Regions from separate parts of the Leclercia sp. AS011 genome, predicted to be linked through region 1. Evidence: predicted binding sites of a transcription regulator. Region 1 holds the regulator's gene; the other holds the start of a gene.
What was found. The regulator LexA, encoded in region 1, represses DNA repair genes until DNA is damaged. The targets are predictions, from matches to a motif close to TNCTGTATGTACATACAGNA.

Region 1 (11,052 bases):
GGTGCATGCCGGTGTCGAGTTTCATCCACACGGTAACGGGCTCGCTGAGCACCGCGTTTTCCAGCGCCTCGAGCTGCTCCAGGTTATGCACTGCGGTATGCAGCCGTTTTGCAGCGATGGTTGGCAGGTCGGCAGCATTAAAGAAGCCTTCGAGCAGCAGAATCGGCTGGGTGATCCCCCCTTCGCGCAGGCGCAGGGCTTCTTCGAGACGGGCAACGCCAAAGGCGTCGGCATCGGGGAGCGTTCGCGCGGTCTCGATCAGACCGTGTCCGTAAGCGTTCGCTTTCACGACTGCAACGAGCTTGCTGGCGGGTGCCAGTTCACGCAGACGTTGCAGGTTGTGTCGCAGAGCGCGGCGGTTAATGACTACAGTTGCCGCTTGCATTTGAATTCCTTAGAAATTACTCATCATCATATTGAGGACCGGCATAGTTGTCGAAACGCGACCACTGTCCGTTAAAGGTCAGACGCACCGTACCGATAGGGCCGTTACGTTGTTTACCGATAATAATTTCGGCGATCCCTTTCAGGTCGCTGTTCTCGTGATAAACCTCATCACGGTAGATGAACATGATCAGGTCGGCATCCTGCTCGATGGAGCCGGATTCACGCAGATCGGAGTTGACCGGGCGCTTGTCAGCACGCTGCTCCAGGGAGCGGTTAAGCTGCGACAGCGCCACCACCGGGACCTGCAGCTCTTTCGCCAGCGCTTTCAGCGAGCGGGAGATTTCGGCGATTTCCAGGGTACGGTTATCCGACAGCGACGGGACGCGCATCAGCTGGAGGTAGTCGATCATGATCAGGCCAATGCCGCCATGCTCGCGGGCGATGCGGCGCGCGCGGGAGCGCACTTCCGTCGGCGTCAGGCCGGAGGAGTCATCGATATAGATGTTTCGTTTTTCCAGCAGAATGCCCATGGTGCCGGAGATCCGCGCCCAGTCCTCATCGTCCAGCTGGCCGGTACGAATGCGGGTCTGATCCACACGCGACAGCGAGGCCAGAGAACGCATCATAATCTGTTCGGAGGGCATCTCCAGACTAAAGATAAGCACCGGCTTATCCTGCAACATCGCCGCATTTTCGACGAGGTTCATCGCAAAAGTGGTTTTACCCATCGACGGACGCGCGGCGACGATAATCAGATCCGACGGCTGCAGACCGGCGGTTTTTTTGTTCAGATCGTCATAGCCAGTATTAACCCCGGTGACCCCGTCGTGCGGCTGCTGGAACAGCTGCTCAATACGCGAGACGGTGGCATCCAGCACTTCGGCGATGTTTTTCGGCCCTTCGTCTTTATTGGCGCGGCTTTCAGCAATTTTAAAGACCCGGGACTCGGCGAGGTCGAGCAGTTCGTCGCTGTTACGCCCCTGCGGATCGAAACCGGCTTCGGCGATCTCGTTGGCGACAGAGATCATGTCGCGGACGACTGCACGTTCACGCACGATATCGGCGTAAGCGCTAATGTTCGCCGCACTTGGCGTATTTTTCGATAGCTCGGCCAGATAGGCGAAGCCGCCAACGGACTCCAGCTGCCCCTGACGCTCCAGCGATTCCGCGAGGGTGATCAGGTCGATAGGGCTGCCGGATTCCTGCAGACGCGCCATCTCGGTAAAGATATGACGGTGCGGGCGGGTATAGAAATCGTCGGTGACCACGCGCTCGGCGACGTCGTCCCAGCGCTCGTTATCCAGCATTAAACCGCCCAACACCGACTGTTCCGCTTCAATCGAGTGCGGCGGGACCTTTAACCCGGCTAACTGCGGATCGCGCTCACGGGGTTCAGTCTGTTTGTTGAAGGGTTTGTTTCCTGCCATAGTGAATGGAGTTACCGAGATAGAGAGTGGGTCGAAAGATTACCATATTTTCTAAGTCTAATGGAGGGAGCATGGCAACGCGTATTGAATTTCATAAGCACGGCGGCCCGGACGTTCTCAGGGCGGTAGAGTTCACGCCCACCGCGCCTGGCGATAACGAAGTCCAGGTGGAAAATAAAGCCATTGGCATTAACTATATCGACACTTATATCCGCGGTGGCCTCTATCCGCCCCCGGCCCTGCCAAGCGGACTAGGCACCGAGGCGGCCGGGGTGGTGGTCAAAGTCGGCAGCGCCGTGAAGCATATTAAGGAGGGCGACCGCGTGGTGTATGCGCAATCCGCCCTCGGTGCCTACAGCTCGATCCACAACGTCCCGGCGGATAAAGTCGCCATTCTGCCCGCCGCCATCTCCTTTGAGCAGGCCGCCGCCTCCTTCCTGAAAGGGCTGACGGTCTTTTATCTGTTGCGCAAAACCTATGAGATCAAACCTGACGAGCAGTTCCTGTTCCACGCGGCCGCAGGCGGTGTCGGGCTGATTGCCTGCCAGTGGGCAAAAGCGCTGGGGGCCAAACTGATTGGCACCGTCGGTAATGCGCAAAAGGCACAGCGCGCGCTACAGGCGGGTGCCTGGCAGGTGATCAACTACCGCGAAGAGAGCATCGTCGAGCGGGTGAAAGAGATCACCGGCGGTAAAAAGGTGCGCGTGGTTTATGACTCGGTGGGCAAGGATACCTGGGAAGCCTCGCTGGACTGTCTGCAACGCCGTGGTCTGATGGTGAGCTTCGGCAACGCCTCCGGCCCGGTGACCGGCGTCAATCTGGGCATTCTTAACCAGAAAGGCTCGCTGTTCGCCACTCGTCCTTCCCTGCAGGGCTACATTACTAACCATGACGAGCTGGTTGAGGCCAGCAACGAGCTGTTCTCGTTGATTGCCAGCGGCGTGATTAAGGTGGATGTGGCAGAGGCGCAGAAGTATCCGCTGAGTGATGCGCAACGGGCGCATGAGGTGCTGGAGAGTCGGGCGACGCAGGGTTCCAGTTTACTGATCCCCTAAAAAGAAATTGGGCTTCCCTGAGGAAGCCCTTTTCTTTTTTTAGTTCGGCTGTATGTAGGGTACAGCTCGATGAATTCTTTAACGGCGGCAATAGTGACAGATTCGATAAGTAAATCCTATTCTGTTCTAAGCAATGCTGCCGTAAAAGTTGCAAGGATGTGACGAACCGCTCAATACCTTAGTAACGAAAGCGGTTATTGCGCTGATAGCGTGGGATTTTTGGCGATTTAATCGCCCGTATCGCCCACACCACCGCTACGGCCAACAGCAACCACGGCAGCAGTTTCAGCATCAGGGCAAACAAGCCGCCGATAAACATCACCACGGTGGCGACCACCAGCGCGGCAATAATCCCCAGCAGCGAGACGCCGGTTACCAACAGCATGACAAAAAATCCAATCACAAAAAGTAGTTCCAGCATGGCTCTCTCCCGAATGCATCACAACGATACGCTGCCAGTACCTTTACAAGATCCGTGCCAAAACATAACCTGTTGATATAAAAACAAAACGCCCGGCAGTACTTTGCCGGGCGTGGTGAATTTGACGAACTTTTAGTGAAAATTATCGCTTGTCAGCCACCAGACGCAGCGCCTGCTCCAGCACCTCGATATCGGCTCCCGCCTTATGGGCGTTTTCACTCAGATAACGACGCCACTGGCGCGCCCCCGGGATCCCCTGGAACAGACCGAGCATGTGGCGGGTCACGTGGCCCAGATACGTGCCGTTGCTCAGCTCGCGCTCAATGTAGGGATACATGGCCCGCACCACCGACACCGGGTCGCGGTCGGCGCTATCCACACCAAAGATTTCGCGATCCACCGCTGCCAGCACGCCCGGATTCTGGTACGCCTCACGGCCCACCATCACGCCGTCCATATGCTGTAAATGGGCTTTGGCCTCATCCAGAGACTTGATACCGCCGTTGATCGACATGGTCAGCTGCGGGAAATCGCGCTTCAGCTGATACACGCGCGGGTAATCCAGAGGCGGGATCTCACGGTTCTCTTTCGGGCTCAGGCCAGAGAGCCAGGCTTTGCGGGCATGGATGATAAACATCTCGCACTCGCCCTTGCCGGCCACCGTGCCGATGAAGTCACAGAGAAATTCGTAGCTGTCCTGATCGTCGATGCCGATACGGGTTTTGACCGTCACCGGAATGGAGACCACATCGCGCATCGCTTTCACGCAGTCGGCCACCAGCTGCGCGTTACCCATCAGGCAGGCACCAAACATGCCGTTCTGCACGCGATCGGAAGGGCAGCCGACGTTGAGGTTAATCTCGTCGTAGCCGCGTTCTTCTGCCAGCTTCGCGCAGTGCGCCAGCGCGGCCGGATCGCTGCCGCCAAGCTGCAACGCCACCGGATGCTCTTCTTCGCTGAATGCGAGGTAGTCGCCCTTACCATGAATAATCGCCCCGGTGGTCACCATCTCGGTATAGAGCAGAGTATGGCGCGACAGCTGACGCAGGAAGTAGCGGCAGTGTCTGTCAGTCCAGTCGAGCATCGGCGCGATGGAAAAACGGTGAGCAGGATAGATGGACGAGTTTTCTGACGACATGGCGAATTTTTAAGCATCTGCTGACAATGGGGCGCTACTATAGCACATATTCACCGGAGGCAGAGCGCCTCCGCCTCCCATCAGAAGGTGACGCTGAATTGCGCCCCGGCACCCCAGGTTTCATCCTCGCCGTAGATGCCGGTCAGATCGATATGCACGGTGTTAAAGGGAGAGAAGCCGAAACCGCCGGTGAAGACGTTACTGTCGTTGCCCTTCACGTCCCCGCGAAAGCCGCCGCGTACCGCCAGCCAGCCCAGCAGGGAAACCTCTGCCCCTACCCCGATATACTGCGAGTCCTCTTCACTTTTGAAGCCCCGGGTTTCGGTCAGATCGCCATCGGCGCTAAGAGTGAGCAGGCCGGTATGCCATGCTACCCCCGCCGTGACCAGGGGGCGGATCTGCCAGGTGTCCCGATAGCTCACCTCCTGCCCGGTACGGCCGTTAAGAATGCGGATGTCTTTGGTGTCAATGTCACGTGAGAACAGATTCTGCCCGCTCAGGCCGACCGTCCAGTTTTCGCCGAAGTCGACCGCGACGCCGACATCAACGTTAAAGCTGGTATCGTCATTGCGGTTGCGGCTGCTGTTAAAGTCGCCGCTGTCGTAGGTATAGATGGAGGTGGTGTAGTTGTAGAGCCAGGTTTGCTGCAGTTTTGGCGTCACGCCAACCGAGACCGGCAGGCCGTTGAAATCAAACTGACGGGCAACCGCCACGCCGTAATCGGAGACGATCGCCGCCCTGCCCAGGGCGACGGAGTTAAGGTTGCGGGTAATCACGTCGCTGCCGTTCCGCGCCGCGCCGAGCGCCATCTGGTTGGTCATCCCTGTATTGCCCTGTAACCTGCGCAGAAAATCGATATCCTGCGGGTCGATCTCCGAGCTGATCCGCCCGTGGGCATTGGCTTTAGCGACAAACGCCAGTGACAGCCCCGACCCCGGAATGCTGACGGCTATCCCTGCCCCCGCATTGCCGTGTGCGGTTTTGCCTTCAAGGAATTCCAGCTGATCCGCCAGACTGCCAGCGGCACTCTGAAGCTCACTCAGCGTCCCCTGCGGATCGGCCAGGATCCTCGCCACGGTCAGATCGTCGATCATCTCCCGATCGTTAGCGATCTCATCGCTGATTTCATCGATCTTGTCCTGCAGATTGTCCTTATCGCTGATTTGCGCCCCCACCGAAGGAAAAATAATGGCGACGTCATCTTCAGCTTTCGATTTTGCCAGCAGGGCCGGGTTGATCAGCACCCCGCTGCTATAATGCGCCGAGGCAACGCCCGTCCCACCCATGGCATCGCCGCGTGCTTCCGTCCAGGTATTTGCTGCTCCAGCCTGATTAGCCAAAAGGATACCGGTGGCAATTCCAGCCACAGAAAATTTGAATATTATTTTCACAGGACACCTGACTTATTTTGGGTGAATAAACCCCGGCGGCTAAATGCCGCGCAGGGGCATACGTCCTTTGTGAAAAAAGTATGAGAAGCCGAATTTATCTAAACTTTAGTATTAGATTAAGTTATTGATTTCCTTATTTGTTTAATATGTATAGAACAAGAAATTACTTTTGCCCTGGTTTTCCGTCATGCGGACCAAAAAATTGCGGCGGATGATCGATCCAGCGATCTTCACGCGTGGCGGCATATACCGCATTTAGCGGATAATAAATACGGTTATGTTTTTTATTCGCTTCACCCACCACTAATAACCGCACCTCTTCACTGGTATTATTAATAAAGGTGTGGCAGACGCCCGTCCCGGCAGGAAATCCAACGCTGTCTCCCGGCTCCAGCTTCCATAAATAACCGTTGATCCAGGCTTCGGGATAACCCTCAAGCACAAAGATAAACTCCTCTTCATCGCTTTCGGCATGAGGATAGGAGGTGCGACGCCCTGGCGGCAGGCGTTCATGGTGGATCCCGAGGCGGCCCAGCCCCAGCGCGCGGGCCAGCGGCGCGCCAATGGCGAAACGCTCCGGGCTGTCGGGATAGGTAGAGTCGTCAGCGCCTTCTACTTCACGCCAGTGTCGAATGCAGTCCGGTCTTTTCATCTTTCCATCTCCTGGGGTTTTTCGTCAGGGTAGCACAGCCGGGGGATCTCGGCGTTTAGGCCAGAACATGGTAAACTGGCGGTTTGTTATTCCACGTCATTCGAGGTGCAAAATGGAAACGACCACAATGCAGGCACTGTTAGCGCAAGCCGAAAAGCTGTGCGCGCAACGCAATGTGCGCCTGACTCCGCAGCGCCTTGAAGTGTTGCGCCTGCTGAGCCTGCAAAACGGGGCCATCAGCGCCTACGACCTGCTCGACCTGCTGCGTGAGAGCGAGCCACAGGCCAAGCCGCCGACCGTCTATCGGGCACTCGACTTCTTACTCGAGCAGGGTTTTGTGCATAAAGTGGAATCGACCAACAGTTACGTGCTGTGCCATCTGTTCGATCAGCCGACTCACACCTCAGCGATGTTCATCTGTGATCGCTGTGGCAGCGTGAAGGAAGAAGGTGCTGAAGGGGTGGAGGATATCATGCACAGCCTGGCGGCGAAGATGGGCTTTGCCCTGCGCCACAACGTGATTGAAGCGCACGGTCTGTGCCGTAACTGCGTTGAGGTGGAAGCCTGCCGGCATCAGGAAAATTGCCAGCACGATCACTCTATCCAGCTGAAGAAAAAGCCGCGCTAAGAGCAAAAAAACAGGCGACCTGAAAGGTCGCCCTGGGCGTACATCCGTGTACCTGCGGGTATAGGTTAATTACCAGCGATAGTTGTTACGGGTTTCCCAGTCACCAACTTCTTTCTCTGCCTGGTCTTTCTCATAACCATAGCGTTCCTGGATTTTACCCACCAGCTGGTCACGTTTACCTTCGATGACGGTCATGTCATCATCAGTCAGGTCGCCCCACTGTTCTTTTACTTTACCTTTAAATTGCTTCCAGTTACCGCCGACTTGGTCTTTATTCATCATCGATTCCTCTTCGTTCGGTCGTTAAGGTTAAGTTCGTCCTGAAATTCGTTTCGTGCTGGACGTGATAATTATTATAGATAACCCTGCGGCGTTGGGTTTGTTATTCGGAATCTTTTACCATTTTGCCAGGCGAAGCCGCTACGAGAACCAGGTTCCGTTGCGCCAGTGCCGGTGCCAAATCCAGCCCAGCGAGAGCCCCCGCAGGGCCAGGAACACGCTCAGGGCCAGCCACAGGCCGTGGTTACCCAGCCACGGGAGGGTGAACAGCGTCAGGCCGAAACCGGCGGCCGCCACGGCCATGCTGTTGCGCATCTCTGCCCCGCGGGTTGCGCCGATAAACATGCCATCCAGCAAATAACACCAGACCCCTACCACCGGCAGGATCACCTGCCAGATAAGATAGTGGCTTGCCAAAGCGCGCAGCTCGGGCAGCGAGGTCAGCAGGGCAACGATCCGATCGCCTGCCAGAGCATAGACGAGGGCAAAGACCAGCGCCACCAGCCCGGACTGACGACAGGCCGCCCGCCACACCTCACGTAGCTGGCCGCTTTCCCGCGCGCCGTAGGCCTGGCCGGAGTGCGCCTCGACCGCATAGGCAAAGCCATCCAGCGCATAGGCGGTAAAGGTCAGCAGGGTCATCAGCACGGCGTTAACGGCGATGATCTCCGGGCCCAGCCGCGCGCCCATCACCGTCAGCGTCCCGAAGCAGAGCTGCAGCAGCAGCGAGCGCAGCATGATGTCGCGATTGAGCGCCAGCAGCTTACGGATATTGCCCCGCCAGCTCGCTTTCAGCAGCGCCAGCGAAATACCGCGCAGGGCCAGCACCCGCCAGACCATCCACAGTCCGATCAACAGAGTGGCGTACTCGGCGATCGCGGTCGCCAGCGCGGCCCCCTGCACGTTCATCTGCAGGCCCATCACCAGCCAAAGATCCAGCACGATGTTAAGCAGGTTGCCCACTACCAGCAGGATCACCGGTGCCCGGGCATACTGTACGCCCAGCAGCCAGCCGAGCAGCACCAGGTTCGCCAGCGATGCCGGGGCGCTGAGCCAGCGGATCTCAAGGAAGCGCCGCGCCTGATGGAGAACGGCTTCGCTGCCGCCGACGATATGCAGCGCCAGGTCGATGAGCGGCGTGCGCAACAGCACAATCAGCAGTCCAGCACCCAGGGCGAGGATCAACGGCTGCACCAGCGCGCGGGCCAGACGCAGCGGATCCTTTGCGCCATAGGCCTGGGCGGTGAGCCCGGTGGTGCTCATGCGCAAAAAGAGCAGCAGCATAAACAGGAAGCTGGTTGCCGTTGCGCCGATGGCGACACCGCCGAGATAGACGGGCGAATCGAGGTGACCAATTACAGCCGTATCCACCAGCCCAAGCAGAGGGACGCTGATATTGGAGACGATCATGGGAAGTGCAAGACGCCACAACGCCTTGTCTGAAGCAGTCAGGAGAGACATGAAAATGTTCGCCGGAGACAGGAAAAGCAGACTGCGGCAGTGCCGCAGTCTGTCAGAAAGCAGTTATAACCACTCACCGTTGCGGATGACGCCAACCGCCAGACCTTCGATGGAGAAGTTATTTTCACGCAGGTCGACAACAATCGGGGAAAACTCGCTGTTTTCCGGCAGCAGCTGCACGGTGTTGCCCTGCTTTTTCAGGCGCTTAACGGTGACTTCGTCATCGATGCGCGCCACCACGACCTGACCATTACGCACGTCCTGGGTTTTATGTACCGCCAGCAGATCGCCGTCCAGGATACCGATATCTTTCATCGACATGCCGCTTACGCGCAGCAGAAAATCTGCGCTCGGTTTGAACATGCCCGGATCGACCTGATAGTGGCCTTCAATGTGCTGTTGCGCCAGCAGCGGTTCACCAGCGGCGACGCGACCGACGAGCGGCAGGCCCTCTTCGGCTTCAACCAGCAGGCGAATACCGCGAGACGCACCGGAGACAATCTCAAGCACACCCTTGCGCGCCAGTGCCTTAAGGTGCTCTTCGGCGGCATTTGGAGAACGGAAGCCAAGACGCTGCGCGATTTCTGCACGCGTCGGCGGCATACCCGTCTGGCCGATATGATCCCGAATGAGATCAAACACCTCTTGCTGCCTGGTCGTTAACGCTTTCATTCCGCCCCCTGGGTGTATATACAGTTATGCTGTGAGTATATACAGCTAAAGGTGATTTTGGAACCACAAACCGCATAAAAAACCAGAGACTTGTTCGGTTTCTGAAGGCTTATCGTAAATGTCCCCAAAGCAGCGTGACCCAGGTAAACAACGCAACCATAATCGCCATCAGCACGGCGGCAGAGCCCATATCTTTTGCCCGGCCCGACAGCTCATGAAAGTCAGAGCCGATGCGGTCGACTACCGCCTCAATCGCACTGTTCAGAATTTCGACTATCATCACCAACATCACCGAGCCAATCAGGAGTACGCGGGTAATGGGATCAACGTCCAGCCAGCAGGCAATGATAATCGCCGCGACGACCGCAACACCCTCCTGGCGAAATGCGGCTTCATTGATCCAGGCAGCACGGATGCCCTTCCATGAATAGCCGGCAGCTTTAATGATTCGGGTTAACCCAGTGGTATTATTGGCCATTAAAAGAAACCTTTCTTCGAAAATAGCGTCAGAAACGGTGGTTTAAGCGCCTGGCGCAGCCACCGGAAGTATGACGGGTAACAACAGAAATTTTGCGCGCTTTCTGTTATCCTTGCGCCGCAATTGCATTTTTAACCAGAGGCTTTACATCGTTTATGTCTGGCTGGCCACGAATTTACTACAAATTACTTAATTTACCATTAAGCGTCCTGGTAAAAAGCAAGTCTATTCCGGCGGTTCCGACGCTGGAATTGGGACTCGATACCTCGCGTCCTATTATGTACGTTTTGCCTTATAACTCGAAGGCCGACTTGCTGACGCTGCGCGCCCAATGCCTGGCGCACGATCTTCCCGATCCACTGGAACCGCTGGAGATCGACGGCACCCAGCTGCCGCGCTACATTTTTATCCACGGTGGCCCTCGCGTGTTCACCTGGTACACCCCGAAAGAAGAGTCGATCAAGCTGTTCCATGACTACCTCGACCTGCACCGCAGCAACCCGCTGCTGGACGTGCAGATGGTGCCGGTGTCGGTGATGTTTGGCCGTCGTCCCGGGCGCGATAAAGGCGAGGAGAATCCGCCGTTGCGCATGCTCAACGGGGTGCAGAAATTTTTCGCCGTCAACTGGCTGGGCCGCGACAGCTTTGTCCGTTTTTCACCGTCAGTCTCCCTGCGCCGCATGGCCGATGAGCACGGTACGGATAAGACCATCGCTCAGAAGCTGGCCCGCGTGGCGCGCATGCACTTTGCACGTCAGCGTCTGGCTGCAGTAGGCCCGCGCCTGCCGGCTCGTCAGGATCTGTTTAATAAGCTGCTGGCCTCGAAAGCCATCGCCCGTGCCGTCGAAGACGAAGCGCGCAGCAAAAAAATCTCCCACGAGAAGGCGCAGCAAAACGCCATTGCCCTGATGGAAGAGATTGCGGCCAACTTCTCCTACGAGATGATCCGCCTCAGCGACCGTATCCTGAGCTTTACCTGGAACCGTCTCTACCAGGGGATCAACGTGCACAACGCCGAGCGTGTGCGCCAGCTTGCCCACGACGGCCATGAGATTGTCTACGT
Region 2 (6,100 bases), on a different contig from region 1:
CGGCGCGGAGCCGATATTATCCAGCACCTTGTAGGTCGAACTGTCCCGGCTGAGCCAGCCCATCACGTCCAGCAACAGCAGCAGCGATTTCAGAACCCCGCCACCGGCAATGGCAGGCACCAGCGGCTGAAAAACGCTGATGACGAAATCGATAACCTGCGCGCCACGGCTGATTCTGGCAGGCGTATGTTGCCCGCCCGCCTGAGGGGAGCCCACCAGCGAGCGCACCGCCTCAAAGACCTGCACCACCTCGTGACCAATAATCACCTGGCACTGCACGTTCACGCGCACGCCCAGCACGCCGTCGACCTTTGCCAGCGCCGCTTCGTTGACCCTGCCATTGTCGTACAGGCTCAGCCGCAAGCGGGTGGAGCAGTGTTCGATATGTTCGATATTCTCAGCACCGCCGACCTGGGCGATGATCTCCAGCGCTGTTTGCAAGTGGTTCATGTTCTGGCCCCTGTCTCCAGAGCAAAAAAAAAGACCTGAACCCCCTCTCCGCTCGAAAACGGAGAGGGGGTTCAGGTCTTGCCTACGGATCGTAGTTACACGCCTGTGCTTTTTATATCGTCCAGATTGTGTTTAAAAGTCAAACAGTCACCTCACTTTGCGTAGCGAAGTGTGAGCCGCTTAACCTTTTTTAGCGCCGTACTGCTGGAACCAGGCCAGCATCCGCTGCCAGCCATCTTTGGCTGATTCCGCATGATAGCTTGGACGATAATCGGCGTTGAAGGCGTGCCCGGCTCCCGGGTAAACCACAATCTCCGCCGTTGCGTTCGCTGCACGTAGCGCATGGCGCATGGTCTCTACCGTGTCCAGCGGGATCCCGGTATCTTCTGCGCCATAGAGTCCGAGGACGGGCGCGTTCAAATCGGTCGCAATATCCACCGGATGTTTCGGTGAATTCAGCGTCTTTTCGCCCACCAGCTTGCCATACCACGCTACGGCGGCTTTCAATTGCGGGTTGTGCGCGGCATACAGCCAGCTGATTCGCCCGCCCCAGCAGAAGCCGGTTGCCAGCAGACGATGGGGATCGCCCCCGTTGCGCGCCGCCCAGTTGGCGACGTGGTCAAGATCTGCCAGCACCTGGGCATCCGGTACTTTACTCACCAGATTGCTGAACAGGGTGGGAATATCGCTGTAATCATTCGGATCGCCCTGACGGAAATAGAGTTCAGGCGCGACGGCCAGATAGCCTTCCAGCGCCAGGCGGCGACAGAGATCGCGAATATGCTCATGTACGCCGAAAATTTCCTGAATCACGATGACGATCGGCAATGCCCCTTGCGCATTTTTGGGCCGGGCATGGTAAGCGGGCATATTATCGCCCTGAGTCGGAATGGAGGTCTCCCCGGCGGTAATCGCCTCGTCGGGGGTAGTGACAACGGTTGCGGCTTGCAGATCAGCAGCAGGGGCAAATCCAGATGTTCCAGTCATGGCATTCTCCGTACCAATTAGCGCAAAAGTAAATATAGTCCGCAGGTTAACAATCCACAGTGCCCGAAACAGGCTATCTTTTGTGCAACAGATAACGATATAACTCGTTAATGTGATGTTAATCACTATTTCATGGTAATTAACTGCAATCAATTTTATTCATGGTGATGTCTGTCACGAAACTAAGCCGGTTCCTTCGGTAAAGTACCGCTTTGCTTCTGCTGACAAACTGACCCACAGAGGAGTTTTCTATGTCTAAGTCTGATGTTTTTCATCTCGGCCTCACTAAAAACGATTTACAAGGGGCTACGCTCGCTATCGTCCCTGGCGATCCTGAGCGTGTGGAAAAGATCGCCGCGCTGATGGATAAGCCGGTTAAGCTGGCAGCCCATCGCGAATTCACGACCTGGCGGGCAGAGCTGGATGGCAAAGCGGTGATCGTGTGCTCTACCGGTATCGGTGGCCCGTCTACCTCTATTGCCGTTGAAGAGCTGGCACAGCTGGGCATCCGTACTTTCCTGCGTATCGGTACCACCGGTGCGATCCAGCCGCACATCAACGTTGGCGACGTCCTGGTCACTACCGCATCCGTGCGTCTGGACGGCGCGAGCCTGCACTTTGCGCCAATGGAGTTCCCGGCAGTGGCCGATTTCGAGTGCACCACCGCGCTGGTGGAAGCCGCGAAATCCGTCGGTGCGACCACTCACGTTGGCGTGACCGCCTCCTCTGATACCTTCTACCCGGGCCAGGAGCGCTACGACACCTTCTCCGGTCGCGTAGTCAGCCGTTTCAAGGGTTCGATGGAAGAGTGGCAGTCTATGGGCGTGATGAACTACGAAATGGAATCTGCCACCCTGCTGACCATGTGCGCAAGCCAGGGTCTGCGTGCCGGTATGGTTGCGGGTGTGATTGTTAACCGTACCCAGCAAGAGATCCCGAACGCCGAGACCATGAAGCAGACCGAAAGCCACGCGGTGAAAATCGTGGTGGAAGCGGCCCGCCGCCTGCTGTAATTTCCCCTTTTCTTTGCCAAAGGCCGACCTGTTCGGCCTTTTTCTTTGCGTAGCGCCTCGCAGAAAACCCTTTTCAAACTGGACGTTTATACAGCACAATTCTATTTTGTGCGGGTCATACCTTGATGCAGGGGGCGTCGTGGATATTTCCATCCTTTTTTATGCCGTTATTGCGCTGGTCAGCGTCGGTGTGGGCTGGTTGCTCGCCAGCTATCAGCATGCGCAACAGAAGGCCGATCAGCTTGCCGAACGTGAAGAGATGGTGGCCGATCTCAGTGCATTGCGACAGAACATCGCCCAGAGCGGGCACTGGCGTGACGAATGCGAGCTGCTCAACAACGAGCTGCGCAATCTGCGGGATATCAACACCTCGCTGGAAGCCGACCTGCGTGAAGTCACCACCCGGCTGGAGTCCACCCAGCTGCATGCGGAAGACAAAATCCGCCAGATGATCAATAGCGAGCAGCGCCTGAGCGAGCAGTTCGAAAACCTTGCCAACCGCATCTTTGAGCAGAGTAACCGCCGCGTCGAGGAACAAAACCGCCAGAGCCTGAACGGCCTGCTGTCGCCCCTGCGCGAACAGCTGGACGGCTTTCGTCGCCAGGTGCAGGACAGCTTTGGTCAGGAGGCGCGTGAACGCCACACGCTGGCCCATGAAATCCGCAACCTCCAGCAGCTGAATGCCCAGATGGCGCAGGAGGCCATCAACCTCACCCGGGCGCTGAAAGGCGACAATAAAACCCAGGGCAACTGGGGGGAGGTGGTTTTGACCCGCGTGCTGGAAGCCTCCGGCCTGCGCGAGGGCCACGAATATCAAACCCAGGTCAGCATTGAAACCGAGAGCCGCGCGCGGATGCAGCCCGACGTCATTGTCCGTCTGCCCCAGGAGAAGGACGTGGTCATCGACGCCAAAATGACCCTGGTGGCCTATGAGCGCTACTTTAACGCCGAAGATGACTACACCCGCGAGTCGGCGCTGCAGGAGCATATCGCCTCGGTGCGTAACCATATTCGCCTGCTGGGGCGTAAAGACTATCAGCAGCTGCCCGGCCTGCGTTCGCTTGACTATGTGCTAATGTTTATCCCGGTTGAACCGGCCTTCTTACTGGCGCTGGACCGCCAGCCGGAGCTGATCTCCGAGGCGCTAAAAAACAACATTATGCTGGTCAGCCCTACCACGCTGCTGGTGGCGCTGCGCACCATTGCCAATCTGTGGCGCTATGAGCACCAGAGCCGCAATGCCCAGCAGATTGCCGATCGAGCCAGCCGCCTGTACGACAAAATGCGTCTGTTCGTCGACGATATGTCGTCGGTCGGGCAGAGCCTGGATCGCGCTCAGGACAACTACCGCCAGGCGATGAAAAAGCTGGCCTCCGGGCGCGGTAACCTGCTGGCTCAGGCTGAATCGTTCCGCAGCCTTGGCGTGGACGTTAAACGCGAGATTAATCCGGAATTGGTTGAGCAGGCCACATCGCAGGATGAGGAGTACCGGCTGCGCAGTGACGGGCCAGTTCAAAATACAAACAACACCTTAGCAGGCGCGCAGGCGTCGGCAGACCCCCTGGAGCGTTATTCCCGGGGTGGTTGAATCGTAGGGCAAATGCGCCCAATCTGTTACACTTCTCGAACATTTGACTGATAAGCAGGCTCTGAGATGGTTGAAGATTCACAAGACACAACGCACTTTGGCTTTCAGACTGTCGCTAAAGCGCAGAAAGCTGACATGGTGGCCCACGTATTCCATTCCGTGGCGGCGAAGTACGATGTAATGAATGACCTGATGTCATTCGGCATTCATCGCTTGTGGAAGCGCTTCACTATTGACTGTAGCGGCGTGCGTCGTGGACAAACCGTGCTGGATCTGGCCGGCGGCACCGGCGACCTGACGGCGAAATTCTCGCGTCTGGTGGGCGAAACGGGCCGCGTTGTGCTGGCTGATATCAACGACTCCATGCTGAAAATGGGGCGTGAAAAGCTGCGCAATATTGGCGTGGTTGGCAACGTTGAATATGTCCAGGCGAACGCGGAAGCGCTGCCTTTCCCGGATAACACCTTTGACTGCATCACCATCTCTTTCGGTCTGCGTAACGTCACCGATAAAGAGAAAGCGCTGCGCTCCATGTACCGCGTGCTGAAACCAGGTGGACGCCTGCTGGTGCTGGAGTTCTCCAAACCGATTATTGAGCCGCTGAGCAAAGCCTACGATGCCTATTCGTTCCACATTCTGCCGCGTATTGGCGAAATGGTGGCCAATGACGCAGACAGCTACCGCTACCTGGCCGAATCCATCCGTATGCACCCTAATCAGGACACCCTAAAAGCCATGATGCAGGATGCGGGCTTCGACAATGTTGACTACTTCAACATGACGGCAGGCGTTGTCGCGCTGCATCGCGGTTATAAGTTCTGAGTGGAGGTGGCAAATGCCGTTTAAACCCTTGATCACAGCCGGTGTGGAAAACGTACTGAATACCTTTCTGTACCGGTCTCCCGCGCTGAAAACGGCGCGTCAGCGTCTGAACGGCAAAGTGCTGCGGGTGGTATTAAAAGAGTTTTCGACGCCGCTGGTGCTGGTATTCAGCGAGCGTCAGCTCGACGTGCTCGGCGAATGGGAAGGCGAGGCCGACTGCTCCGTCATCACTCATCTGAACACGCTGCCCAAACTGCGCGATCGCCAGCAGCTTACCGCCCTGATCCGCAGCGGCGAGCTGGAAGTTGAAGGCGATATCCAGGTAGTGCAAAACTTTGTCGCGCTGGCCGATCTGGCCGAGTTCGACCCGGCAGAACTGCTGGCTCCCTGGACCGGCGATATTGCCGCTGAGGGGATCGGTAAAGTGCTGCGTGGCGGCGCCTCGTTGCTGAAGAAAGGTTTTCAGCGCCAGCAGCGCTATGCCGCGGAAGTGTTAACCGAGGAATGGCGCATGGCGCCGGGGCCGCTGGAAGCGGCATGGTTTGCAGAAGAGACTGCCGCGGTTGAGCGTGCGGTTGATGCACTGACAAAACGGCTTGAAAAACTGGAGGGCAAATGACGCCTGGTGAAATTCGGCGCCTCTACTTTATCATCCGCACCTTTTTGAGTTACGGGCTCGACGAGCTAATCCCCCGAATGCGCATCACACTGCCGCTGCGTCTCTGGCGGCGAACGCTATTCTGGATGCCCAATCGCCATCAGGACAAACTGCTGGGTGAACGGCTGCGTCTGGCGCTTCAGGAGCTGGGGCCTGTCTGGATCAAATTTGGCCAGATGCTCTCTACCCGTCGTGATCTGTTCCCGCCGATGATCGCCGATCAGCTGGCGATGTTGCAGGATAAAGTTGCCCCCTTCGATGGCAAGCTGGCTAAGCAGCAGATCGAAAAAGCGATGGGCGATATCCCGGTTGAAACCTGGTTTGATGACTTCGACATTCAGCCGCTGGCTTCGGCCTCCATTGCGCAGGTTCATACCGCGCGGCTGAAAGAGAATGGCAAAGAGGTGGTCATTAAGGTGATCCGCCCGGACATTCTGCCGATCATCAGAGCCGACATGAAGCTCATCTACCGCCTGGCCCGCTGGGTGCCGCGTCTGCTGCCGGATGGCCGCCGTCTGCGCCCGATGGAAGTGGTGCGCGAATATGAAAAGACGCTGATTGATGAGCTGAACCTGCTGCGTG

Region 2: a site for LexA is predicted at 2,527-2,546, ahead of rmuC (DNA recombination protein RmuC). Genes of this name have one in related genera too.

What each region holds. Positions count from the first base shown of each region.
Region 1 covers NZ_JBBCMA010000006.1:171,825-182,876, forward strand. The annotation lists gene alr (alanine racemase) at 1-385, opposite strand, end outside; gene dnaB (replicative DNA helicase) at 402-1,814, opposite strand; gene WFO70_RS19580 (quinone oxidoreductase) at 1,886-2,869, shown strand; gene pspG (envelope stress response protein PspG) at 3,048-3,290, opposite strand; gene dusA (tRNA dihydrouridine(20/20a) synthase DusA) at 3,433-4,428, opposite strand; gene WFO70_RS19595 (conjugal transfer protein TraF) at 4,509-5,819, opposite strand; gene WFO70_RS19600 (cupin domain-containing protein) at 5,983-6,471, opposite strand; gene zur (zinc uptake transcriptional repressor Zur) at 6,584-7,099, shown strand; gene WFO70_RS19610 (CsbD family protein) at 7,169-7,378, opposite strand; gene dinF (MATE family efflux transporter DinF) at 7,520-8,839, opposite strand; gene lexA (transcriptional repressor LexA) at 8,903-9,511, opposite strand; gene WFO70_RS19625 (diacylglycerol kinase) at 9,621-9,989, opposite strand; gene plsB (glycerol-3-phosphate 1-O-acyltransferase PlsB) at 10,145-11,052, shown strand, end outside.
Region 2 covers NZ_JBBCMA010000009.1:14,255-20,354, reverse strand. The annotation lists gene WFO70_RS21260 (beta-glucoside-specific PTS transporter subunit IIABC) at 1-450, opposite strand, end outside; gene WFO70_RS21255 (dienelactone hydrolase family protein) at 631-1,437, opposite strand; gene udp (uridine phosphorylase) at 1,689-2,450, shown strand; gene rmuC (DNA recombination protein RmuC) at 2,590-4,038, shown strand; gene ubiE (bifunctional demethylmenaquinone methyltransferase/2-methoxy-6-polyprenyl-1,4-benzoquinol methylase UbiE) at 4,105-4,860, shown strand; gene ubiJ (ubiquinone biosynthesis protein UbiJ) at 4,874-5,479, shown strand; gene ubiB (ubiquinone biosynthesis regulatory protein kinase UbiB) at 5,476-6,100, shown strand, end outside.